Regions from separate parts of the Blautia producta genome, predicted to be linked through region 1. Evidence: predicted binding sites of a transcription regulator. Region 1 holds the regulator's gene; the other holds the start of a gene.
What was found. Region 1 encodes HrcA, which represses chaperone genes, less so after heat shock. Its sites were predicted from a motif close to TGTTAGCACTCNNNNNNNNNGAGTGCTAACA; they were not measured.

Region 1 (6,039 bases):
ACCATCCTCACCTGCTGGGAGAAAATAGACCAGCTCAGGGAAGAAAGGTATTTCCGTACCTGGATGACCAGAATCCTGATCAACAAATGTAATGATATAAGGAACAAAAAGGAAAATCTTTTTTTCACAGACGAGACGCCTGAAGTGGAAGTAAAAGAAGAGGGTTACAGTGATCTGGAATGGAATGAGGCCCTGGGAATCCTGGATGAGAAATACCGGACCGTGATCGTCCTGTATTATGTGGAAGGCTTTAAAATGTCGGAAATCGCAGAAATCCTGGATATTCCGGAGGCGACTGTGAGGACGAGGATAGCGAGAGCCAGAAAGAAGATGGCAGAGGAATATTATCCGGAGGTGGAAAGGAGAAGACTGATATGAGTATGAGAGAAGATGAAATATTAGAAAAACTCAGACAGGATGTGCAGATTCCGGAAAGGGTACAGCAAAAAGCAGAGGAAGCTTTTGCTTCTATAAAAAAGGATGCCCGGAAAAGGTACGAAGAGGAGAGTATGGCAATGAGAAAAGTAACGGGTAAAGTGCCAAGAAAAAAAATATGGGTCCTTGCAGCCGCGGCCCTTCTTGTCTTTGGAACTGTCACAGCGGGGGCGGCAGCCTATATGCAGTGGAGTCACGGAATGTCAGAGGGGATGAAAGCGGAACCGGATCAAATGCATAAACTGGAAGCGGAAAATATGGCGTCACCTGTGGACAAAAGTGTAAGTGCCCAGGGGATAAAAGTCACGGCAATGCAGAGTATTGTGGATAACTATTACGTACATTTGGCATTTAAGGTGGAGGGCTATGAGCTTGATCAGGGAAAGCAGCCGGATTTTGAAAATGTACAGGTGAAAATTGACGGCAAAGACGCGGCAGACGGAGGATTCAGCATTTCCAGATCCTTTTACAACGGATTGGTGCAGGGAAATGACGGCAGAGCTGTCTATGCGGACGGGACTCCAATCTCTGAGGATGGAATCTTGGAGAGATATGCTCTGGAAGACGGCAGTATGGAGTATGAGATCACTTTGGCAAAAGAAGATGAAAAGGGATACTTTATCGGAAAGCCCATCAGTGTTGAGTTGGAAAATTTGGGTGAGATCACCATAGACGGTTATATACCGGACATAGAAGCTGAGTGGGATTTTGCCTGGACCCTGGGCGGTTCGGATCATGTACGGGAAAGCAGCCCGGACTATGTGCTTGGGGACAGCGGGGCCACTGTAAAGCAGGTAGAAATATCTCCTATTTCCATGAGAGTGGTATATGATTTCCCAAGAAAGCTGACAGAGGAAAAAGGCGTGAATGAGTCAGGGGAAGAGATTGTTTCCCGGACATATGAGGAAGCGCCGTGGCTGACAGGAGTAAAATTAAAAGACGGAACCACATATCTGTATCTGTACCGGGGCCCCGGCAGTTCCGGCTATTTATCGGAAGACAGTGATGAGTATACCCTGACCTATGGAATTGACCGGATACTGGACCCGGATCAGGTGGAGAGCCTTCTGTTCGTAAAATCCTATCCTGAGGGTGAGCAGGTTCTGACTGAGGACAACCTTTATATTGTACCTATTGAATAAATGAAAATCGACTAATATTTCCGATATAATATAACAAAACAGAGGGAATGCTGTTATGTATAGACAGCCCCTCTGTTTTTTTGCATGTCCCTTTTTCTTCATTATTGTTGCAAATTCTGAAACTTTCTAAAAAAAATATAAAGCCCTTGACAAATAAACACGCTGGTGCTATCTTTAGAACATAGATGTTAGCACTCCACACAAACGAGTGCTAACAATGCCGGAAAAGAGACCGGCCTTATCAATGCAAAAGCAGAAAGGAGATAATAATGGACAGTGAACTGGATGAGCGGAAACGAAAGATATTAAAAGCCATTATCCAGACGTATCTGGAGACCGGCGAACCGGTTGGCTCGAGAACTATTTCAAAATACACTGACCTGAATCTCAGCTCTGCAACTATCCGGAACGAGATGTCAGACCTGGAGGAACTGGGGTATATCGTACAGCCCCACACTTCGGCAGGGCGGATTCCCTCAGACGCAGGTTATCGCCTCTATGTGGATGAGCTGATGCGGGAGAAGGAACAGGAAGTTTCGGAAATCAAGGAAATGATGATCGAGCGGACCGACAAAATGGAGAAGGTGCTCAAACAGGTGGTGAAGGTTCTTGCATCCAACACCAACTACGCGACCATGATCACCGGCCCGACCTATCACAGAAACAAATTAAAATTCATTCAGCTTTCCAGAGTGGCTGAGATGCAGCTTCTGGCAGTTCTGGTGATCGAAGGAAATATTGTAAAGAATCATATGATAGCCCTTCAGGAGCCTATGGATGATGACACAATACTGAAGCTGAACCTGCTTCTCAATACCCAGTTAAACGGCCTCACCATTGAGGAGATCAACCTGGGTATGATCACTAAGATGAAAGAACAGGCAGGTATCCACAGCGCTGTTGTGGGAAGCGTCATTGACGCGGTGGCTAATGCCATTGCGGTGGATGAGGATGAGGTGGAGATTTATACCAGCGGGACCACGAATATTTTTAAATATCCGGAGCTGGCAGATACCTCAAAAGCCAGTGAACTGATTTCCGCCTTTGAGGAAAAACAGGAACTGGTAGATTTGGTCAAAGATACCATGAATTCCGAGGAAAATACCGGCATTCAGGTATACATTGGAAATGAAACTCCTGTTAAGACTATGAAAGACTGCAGCGTCGTGACGGCCACATATGATTTGGGAGGCGGTATGCAGGGAACCATCGGTATCATAGGCCCCAAACGTATGGATTACGAAAATGTAGTGGACAATTTAAAAACGCTGAAGACGCAGTTAGACAATATATTTAAGAAAACCTAGAAAGGCGGTACGGATTCGTGTCAGAAGAAAAAGAATTATATGAAGAGATGCAGCCGGATACGGCTTCTGATGAGAAGGCAGAAGAAATCTTAGAGGAAGACGATAAGGCGCTGGCAGAGGAGGCCACCTGTGAAGAGCCCGGTGACGATGATGACCAGGCTGATGAGGAGACAGAAGGCCGGACAGAAGAGCAGGCTGACCAGACAAAAGGCAAGTCATCTGAGAAAAAAGGCTTGTTCGGTAAGAAGAAAAAAGATAAAAAAGATGAAAAAATAGAAGAGCTCACCGATATGGTGAAACGCCAGATGGCAGAGTTCGATAACTTCAGAAAGCGCACAGAGAAGGAGAAAGCCTCCATGTATGAAATCGGCGCGCGTGAAGTGATCGATAAGATTCTTCCGGTTGTTGACAACTTTGAAAGAGGTCTTGCGGCAGTTCCGGAAAATGAAAAAGAAAGTCCCTTTGCTGACGGTATGACAAAGATTTACAAGCAGATGATGACCGTCTTTGAAGAGATCGGCGTAAAGCCTATTGAAGCAGTAGGGCAGGAATTCAATCCGGATTACCACAATGCAGTGATGCATGTGGAGGATGAAGAAGCCGGTGAGAATGTAGTGGTGGAAGAATTCCAGAAAGGCTACCTTTACAAAGACCATGTAGTGAGACACAGCATGGTGAAGGTTGCCAATTAGTTTTAGATGGTGCGCCGAAGGCGCAACCCAAATTCTCCGGCGGGACAGACCGTTGGATTTTATCTCATAGATGAAACGCTTTGGCGGGAGCGTAAAGCCGCTGTGAACAGGAAAAGTAATTGATTTTAAATTCAGGAGGAATTTATCATGGGTAAAATTATAGGTATTGACTTAGGTACAACAAACAGTTGTGTAGGTGTTATGGAAGGCGGACAGCCGGTAGTTATCGCCAATGCAGAGGGCGCAAGAACAACACCGTCCGTAGTAGCTTTTACAAAATCAGGAGAAAGACTGGTAGGTGAGCCGGCAAAACGTCAGGCTGTTACCAATGCAGATAAAACCATCTCTTCCATTAAGAGACATATGGGAACAGATTACAGAGTGACAATTGACGATAAAAAATATTCTCCGCAGGAAATTTCCGCAATGATCCTTCAGAAACTGAAAAGCGACGCGGAAAACTATCTGGGTGAGAAAGTAACAGAGGCAGTTATCACAGTTCCTGCTTACTTCAACGATGCTCAGCGTCAGGCAACAAAAGACGCTGGTAAGATTGCAGGTCTGGAAGTAAAACGTATCATCAACGAGCCTACAGCAGCAGCGCTTGCTTACGGCCTTGACAATGAAAAAGAGCAGAAGATCATGGTATACGACTTAGGCGGTGGTACTTTCGATGTTTCCATCATTGAGATCGGTGACGGCGTTATCGAAGTATTATCCACAGCAGGTGACAACCGTCTGGGCGGCGACGACTTTGACCAGAAAGTTGCAGATTACATGATCGCTGAATTCAAGAAATCCGAAGGCGTAGACCTTTCCGCAGACAAGATGGCAATGCAGAGGATCAAAGAGGCTGCTGAGAAAGCGAAAAAAGAACTTTCCTCAGCAACCACAACCAATATCAACCTGCCGTTTATCAGCATGAACAGCAATGGACCTCTGCACTTTGATATGAACCTGACAAGGGCCAAATTCGATGAATTGACACATGACCTGGTTGAGAGAACAGCAGAGCCGGTTCGCCGTGCACTGTCTGATGCAGGCCTGAATTCTTCCGAACTGGGCCAGGTACTGTTAGTCGGCGGTTCCACACGTATTCCGGCTGTACAGGACAAAGTAAAACAGCTCACAGGCAAAGAGCCAAGCAAGACTCTGAACCCGGATGAGTGTGTAGCTCTGGGTGCTTCCGTACAGGGCGGTAAGCTGGCAGGCGACGCAGGCGCAGGCGATATCCTTCTTCTGGATGTTACTCCGTTGTCCCTGTCCATTGAGACCATGGGCGGTATCGCAACAAGACTGATCGAGAGAAATACAACGATCCCTACTAAGAAGAGCCAGATCTTCTCCACTGCGGCTGATAACCAGACAGCAGTAGATATCAACGTGGTACAGGGTGAGAGACAGTTCGCAAGAGATAACAAATCCCTCGGACAGTTCCGTCTGGATGGAATTCCGCCTGCAAGAAGAGGTGTTCCGCAGATCGAGGTTACTTTTGATATTGATGCCAATGGTATCGTGAATGTATCCGCAAAAGACCTGGGAACAGGCAAAGAGCAGCACATCACCATCACTGCAGGCTCCAACATGTCTGATGATGATATCGACAAAGCAGTCAGAGAGGCTGCTGAGTACGAAGCTCAGGATAAGAAGAGAAAAGAAGCTGTAGACACCAAGAATGACGCTGACGCTATGGTATTCCAGACTGAGAAAGCACTGGAAGAAGCAGGCGACAAGCTGGATGCCAATGACAAGACTGCTGTAGAAGCAGATCTGAACGCATTAAAAGAACTGTTAAACAGCTGTGCAAATACAGAAGAGATCACAGATGCTCAGGTTGCTGACATCAAAGCCGGCAAAGACAAACTGATGGAGAGCGCACAGAAACTCTTTGCTAAGATGTATGAGCAGGCTCAGGCTTCCCAGGGAGCACAGGCAGGTCCTGGTCCGGACGCAGGTGCCGGTACTCAGGGAGGAAATGAAGCATACGGTGATGATGTGGTTGACGGAGACTACAGAGAAGTATAAAATAGCTTTGTCAGTAAATGACTTGGATGGCATGGGGTGTTTACAGCACTCCATGCCTGACTGTATGTTTAGAAAGGGATAAGACCAATGGCAGATAAAAGAGATTACTATGAAGTCTTAGGCGTGGACAAAGGCGCTGACGACGCCACGATCAAAAGCGCATACCGTAAGCTGGCAAAGAAGTACCATCCTGATGTAAACCCCGGAGACAAAGAAGCGGAGAAAAAATTCAAGGAGGCGACAGAGGCCTACGGCGTTTTGAGTGACCCGGATAAGAGAAGACAGTATGACCAGTTCGGCCATGCGGCCTTTGAAAACGGCGGTGCCGGCGGAGCAGGAGGCTTTGGAGGCTTCAGCGGATTTGACGGCGCTGATATGGGTGATATTTTCGGCGATATTTTCGGCGATCTGTTTGGCGGCGGCGGAAGAAGAAGAGCC
Region 2 (6,039 bases), 1.4 Mb from region 1:
ATCTTCGGACCGGTGCTTCCGGTGCTGACCTTTAAAGAGACAGCAGAAGCGGTGGGATTTGTGAAAGAGAGGGAAAAGCCGTTGGCCCTGTATCTTTTTACAAGGGATAAGAGGACGGAGAGAAAGGTTCTCAGAAATCTCTCCTTTGGAGGCGGCTGCGTCAATGACACCATCATTCATCTGGCTACCCCGCATATGGGCTTCGGCGGTGTGGGAGGCAGCGGCATGGGGAGCTATCACGGGAGAGAAAGCTTTGAAACCTTCAGTCACAAAAAAAGCGTGGTGAGGAAGTCAGATATGATAGACCTGCCTATCCGTTATCAGCCTTATACAGAGGGAAAAGAGTGGCTGCTCCGCAGATTTTTATAATATTTCAGACAGCGAAAGCGGCTTACAGTTAGTTCAGAAAGGGGAAACATAAGATGTCAAAGAAACCATCAGACAATGAATATTTCTGGAACAGGAGATCCAGAGTTTACGATGACCAGGTGTGGAAGGTCTATAAAAAAGCGTATAAAAAGACAGTGAAGCGCACACTGCCGTACCTGAACCAGGAGGCAAAAGTCCTGGATTTCGGGTGCGGTACAGGCAATACCACTATTCCCATCTCACAGAATGTGAGGGAGATCGTGGCTATTGACACATCAGAGGAGATGATGGAAAAAGCAGTGCAGAAGGCAGCCGGGGAAGGATGCCGGAACATCACATTCTGTCACACGGATCTGATGAATTTCAGCGGTGAACCGGAGAGTTTTGATGTGGTGACAGCTTTTAACGTGCTTTTATATCTGTCAGACCGGGATCAGGTGTTGGAAAAAATATGGTCTCTTCTCAAACCCGGAGGAGTGTTTATCTCCGCTACAGACTGTCTGGGAAGGAATTTTTCAAGGGACTCCGTGAAAAAGTTTGTGAAGAGCAAGCTGCACCTTATGCCCTATGTGGCTTTTGATACACCCATCGGCCTGATGCGGAAGATCCAGAAAAAAGGATTTCTGGTACTGGAAATCGTAAATCTTCACAAAAATCCGCCGAATATTTTTATCGTGGCGCAGAAGATTGATGACAGGGATGATACATAACTGATTTTATAGTTTGTTTATAATTTTAATAAAAATTTGTTAGCACTCACTGAAAATGAGTGCTAATTTTCTCTTGACTTTTCCTCCGCCGGGTATTAATATTATTTTTAGCAGCGGGAAACCGGAGTAAAGTTTTCCGTAATAAAAATAAGAAAACAGAGAAAAGACAAAGGAGATGCATATCATGGCTAACAAGCGTGGTAATTTATCAATCAATAGCGACAATATTTTCCCGATCATCAAGAAATGGTTGTACTCCGACCATGACATTTTCTTCCGTGAGATGATTTCCAATGGATGTGATGCCATTACCAAACTGAAAAAACTGGAGGTTATGGGTGAGTATACATTCCCGGAAGGACACAAGAACAAGATCCAGGTGATCGTGAATCCGGAAGAGAAGACACTGAAATTCATTGATACCGGTCTTGGTATGACCGCTGATGAGGTGGAAGAATATATTACTCAGATCGCATTTTCCGGTGCGACAGAGTTTTTGGAGAAATATAAAGATAAGACTAACGAAGATCAGATCATCGGACATTTCGGTCTGGGATTCTATTCTGCGTTTATGGTAGCTGATGAAGTTCATATTGATACACTTTCCTACAAAGAGGACGCTGTTCCCGTACACTGGGAATGTGACGGCGGCACAGAGTACGAAATCGGAGAGGGAAGCCGCACAGAAGTAGGTACAGAGATCACCCTGTTCTTAAATGAGGATGCACTGGAATTTGCCAACGAATACCGTGCAAGAGAGATCATTGAAAAATACTGCTCCTTCATGCCGGTAGAAATATTCCTGTCAAAGGCCAATGCAGAGCAGGAGTATGAGACCATTGATGAGGCTGATTTAAGAGAGGATGATGTGGTAGTAGAGCACATCCACGAGGAGGCCAAGACAGAGGAGAAGGAGAACGAAAACGGCGAGAAGGAAATCGTTGAGGTTTCTCCTGCCCAGGATAAAGTAAAGATCAATAAACGTCCGGTATCTTTAAGTGACACCCATCCGCTGTGGACAAAACATCCCAACGACTGTACAGACGAGGAATACAAAGATTTCTACAGAAAAGTATTTATGGATTACAAGGAGCCTCTGTTCTGGATCCATCTGAACATGGATTATCCGTTCAACCTGAAAGGTATCCTGTACTTCCCGAAGATCAACATGGAATACGAATCCATTGAGGGAACCATCAAGCTGTACAACAACCAGGTGTTCATCGCAGACAATATCAAAGAAGTGATCCCTGAGTTTTTGATGCTGTTAAAAGGTGTCATTGACTGCCCGGATCTGCCTCTGAACGTATCCAGAAGTGCGCTGCAGAATGACGGATTTGTAAAGAAAATTTCTGAGTATATCAGCAAAAAAGTGGCTGACAAGCTGTCAGGCATGTGCAAGACAGATAGAGAAAACTATGAAAAATATTGGGATGATATCAGCCCGTTCATCAAATTCGGCTGTTTAAAGGATACAAAATTCTCAGAGAGAATGATGGATTACATCCTGTATAAGAATATTGACGGCAAGTATCTGACTCTGGAAGACTGCATCAAAGCCAATGAAAAACCGGAAGAGGCCAAAGAGACTGAGGAAACTGTAGTTGAGGAAACAAAAGAGGAGACTGCAGAGGACAGCAAGAAAGACGAGGAAGAGAAAGAGCCTGAGAAGACAAATATTTACTATGTGACAGATGAGGTACAGCAGAGCCAGTATATTAATATGTTCAGAGAAGAGGGCCAGGATGCTGTCATCATGAAACATAACATTGACTCCCCGTTTATCTCCCATGTAGAGCAGATCAAGGAAAATGTAAGGTTCCTGCGCATTGATGCGGATATCAATGACTCCGTAAAAGAGGATGATGCGGCAGCGCTGGAAGAGGAGACAAAGACCCTTTCAGAACTGTTTAAAAAGGTGCTGAACAAAGAAAACCTGACCGTTAAAGTGGAAAAACTGAAAAATGAAAATGTTTCTTCCATGATGACCGTTTCAGAGGAAAGCCGCCGTATGCAGGAAATGATGAAAATGTATAATATGTACGGTATGGACCCGTCCATGTTCGGCGGACAGGAGACACTGATACTCAATGCCAACAATAAGCTGGTACAGTATGTCCTGGAGAACGGTGATACAGAGAACACAAATGTGATCTGTGAGCAGCTTTATGATCTGGCTGTGCTGAGCCACAGACAGCTCACACCGGAGGAAATGACAAAATTTGTGACACGCAGCAATGATATCATGATGATGCTTGCAAAATAAGATAAAAAGAGTGCGAAATAAATAAGAACGATCATAGTGCAGTTGTGAAAATGATTTTTTACAACTGCACTATTTTGTATTTATGATACCTGCATTTATGAAATTTGCAGCACCCGCAAAGAGGAGATTGTTCGTCTGGACTGCAAAGAAAACTTGGCAGAAAGTGTTGACAAGAAAACTTGGCATGATATAATATAGATGACAAGAAAACTTGGCAAAGAGAGGAAGGTGCCGTTATGGAAAAAAAGGAAGTTTTGGAGCTGGCCAGGAAGAAAAAGAAAGGCTCCATGGATGAATGGGAAACGCAGGTTTCGCAGAAAGGATTCAGTTTTGTGCTGATGGGGATTCTCTTGGTAACTTTGGCGCTGATGATCGTTAAAATTGTGGCAGGGCAGCCCTGGAGCGATGTGTACTGCATATTTTTTGTGAGCATGGGAATCCATTATCTGTATAACGGGGGGAAGCTTCACAAGAAGTTCGAGATAGGGCTGGGAATCCTGTCAGTGCTGGCTGCCGTGCTGCTGTTTGTCGGCTATATCAGTGAGATTTTTTAGGCGGGCAGCAGATGGACGATGAATTAATTTTAAAAAACCGCCTGAAGGAAGCCAGAAGTGAGAAAAAATTGTCCCAGAACCAGTTGGCTGAGATGGTGGGGGTATCCAGAAATACCATAAGCTCCATTGAGACGGGGCAGTTTAATCCAACAGCAAAACTGGCACTGATCTTATGTATTGCACTGGACAAGAAATTCGAGGAATTATTTTATTTTTGAGGGAGAAATGTTATGCCGCGTATTTTACTGCTGGAGGATGATGAGACCATTGCCTTTGGAATCCAAAGCGCAATGAAAAAAGAGGGGAGCACCACTGTCTGGTGCCGGACCTTAAAGGAGGCAGGAGCCTGCCTGGATGAAAAGACAGACCTTGTGCTCCTGGATCTGAATTTGCCGGATGGGAATGGCTTTTCCTTCTGTCGGCAGGTAAAGGCCTTTGATGAGACACTTCCCGTTATATTTCTCACTGTGCGGGATGAGGAGAAGGATATTGTGAGAGGGCTGGACATGGGAGCAGATGATTATATTGTGAAACCGTTTCTTTTGTCGGTTCTTTCCTCCAGGATCCGTGCTGTTCTAAGAAGGAGCAGCAGGACTGCGGAGATGGGAAGGCTTGCATGCGGCCATATTTCCATGGATACAGAGAAGATGAAAGCATATCTTGGGTCTGAGGAGGTGGTATTGACAGCCGGGGAACTGCGGCTGCTGCGGGTGCTTCTGGAGAATAAGAACCAGGCAATAACCAGGAACCGCCTTCTTGAGCTTCTGTGGGATGCGGATGGAAATTTTGTCAATGACAATACCCTGACAGTCACTATGAAACGCCTCAGGGAAAAGCTGGGGAACCCGGAGCAGATCCGGACGCTTAGGGGGATTGGTTATCGGATGGAGGAGATAGCTGAGAATGGATAAGAGAGCAAGGAGGATCACCATACTGGGGGCACTTGCGGCGGCCCTTTTCCTGGGAGCTGTTCTGGGTTTTGGATTTTCCGTGATTTCCGCCCACACCCAGAGAGAGAACGCGGAGTATATGATCTCCTACACCATGGAGGAGGAACCGGAACTTACAGAAAAGGTGGCCAAGATCTTGAAAGAAAGCCGGAGTGTAGAGGTTTCCGGGGAGGGAAAAGAGTGGCTGGATAGGTACGGATACACGGACGGATATTACAGAAGCGGTCTTCTGCCCGCCTATATGGGCATATCCTGCGCGGGGCTTGCAGTGATATTCCTTATCTGGCTGTTTTGGTATACAAAGGCAGAGCGGGGGAGGACGCAGCGTATGGAAGAACTGACTGCGTATCTGGAGGATGTGAACCAGGGACGAGAGACAGTGCTGGCACGCAGGGAGGACTCTTTTTCCATACTGGAGGATGAGATCTACAAGACCGTCAGGGAGCTTCGCAGGACAAAGGAGGAGGCATGCCGGGAACGGCAGAATCTGGCGGATAATCTGGCAGATATTGCACACCAGCTAAAGACGCCCATTACCTCCATGTCCCTGATGGTACAACTGATCCGGGAGGAGGAAGTAAACCGGGAGACAAGAGCTTATCTGGAGCGCCTGGAGCGTCAGATTTCCCGTATGGAATACCTGGTTGCCGGTCTTCTGACACTATCCAGGCTTGACGCGGGAACACTGGAATTGGAACAGGAAAGTCTGGATGCGGCCTCTGTGATGATCCAGGCCTCAGAGCCTCTGGAACCTCAGATAAAAGAAAGAAATCAGACCCTGGATCTGCAGATGCAGCCGGAATGCGTTTTCTGCGGTGACAGGCATTGGACGGCTGAGATTTTTTCCAATTTGATAAAAAACTGCAGCGAACATGCAGGAAATGGAGGGAGGATCACAATAAAATACCACCAGAATCCCCTTTATACGGAGATCCTGGTGGCGGATAACGGCCCCGGATTTGATAGGGAGGACCTGCCCCTCTTATTCCAGCGGTTTTACCGGGGAAGTAATGCCTGCAAGGACAGCATTGGTATTGGTCTGGCTTTGTCAAAAGCACTGGTTGAGCGGCAGAACGGCACCCTGCGGGCAGAGAACGCTGCAAATGGGGGAGCCTGTTTTACTGCTAGGTTTTATACGGACCGGAGCATATCGGGCATATCTTAAAATCAATTCCATGATCCATACACCC

Region 2: a site for HrcA is predicted at 1,117-1,147, ahead of htpG (molecular chaperone HtpG). Genes of this name have one in related genera too.

Annotation. Positions count from the first base shown of each region.
Region 1 covers NZ_CP136422.1:1,306,953-1,312,991, forward strand. The annotation lists gene BLCOC_RS05665 (RNA polymerase sigma factor) at 1-378, shown strand, start outside; gene BLCOC_RS05670 (DUF4179 domain-containing protein) at 375-1,577, shown strand; gene hrcA (heat-inducible transcriptional repressor HrcA) at 1,847-2,884, shown strand; gene grpE (nucleotide exchange factor GrpE) at 2,902-3,576, shown strand; gene dnaK (molecular chaperone DnaK) at 3,724-5,601, shown strand; gene dnaJ (molecular chaperone DnaJ) at 5,689-6,039, shown strand, end outside.
Region 2 covers NZ_CP136422.1:2,686,634-2,692,672, forward strand. The annotation lists gene BLCOC_RS11910 (aldehyde dehydrogenase) at 1-369, shown strand, start outside; gene BLCOC_RS11915 (class I SAM-dependent methyltransferase) at 423-1,079, shown strand; gene htpG (molecular chaperone HtpG) at 1,264-3,345, shown strand; gene BLCOC_RS11925 (DUF6442 family protein) at 3,582-3,899, shown strand; gene BLCOC_RS11930 (helix-turn-helix transcriptional regulator) at 3,911-4,117, shown strand; gene BLCOC_RS11935 (response regulator transcription factor) at 4,130-4,810, shown strand; gene BLCOC_RS11940 (sensor histidine kinase) at 4,803-6,014, shown strand.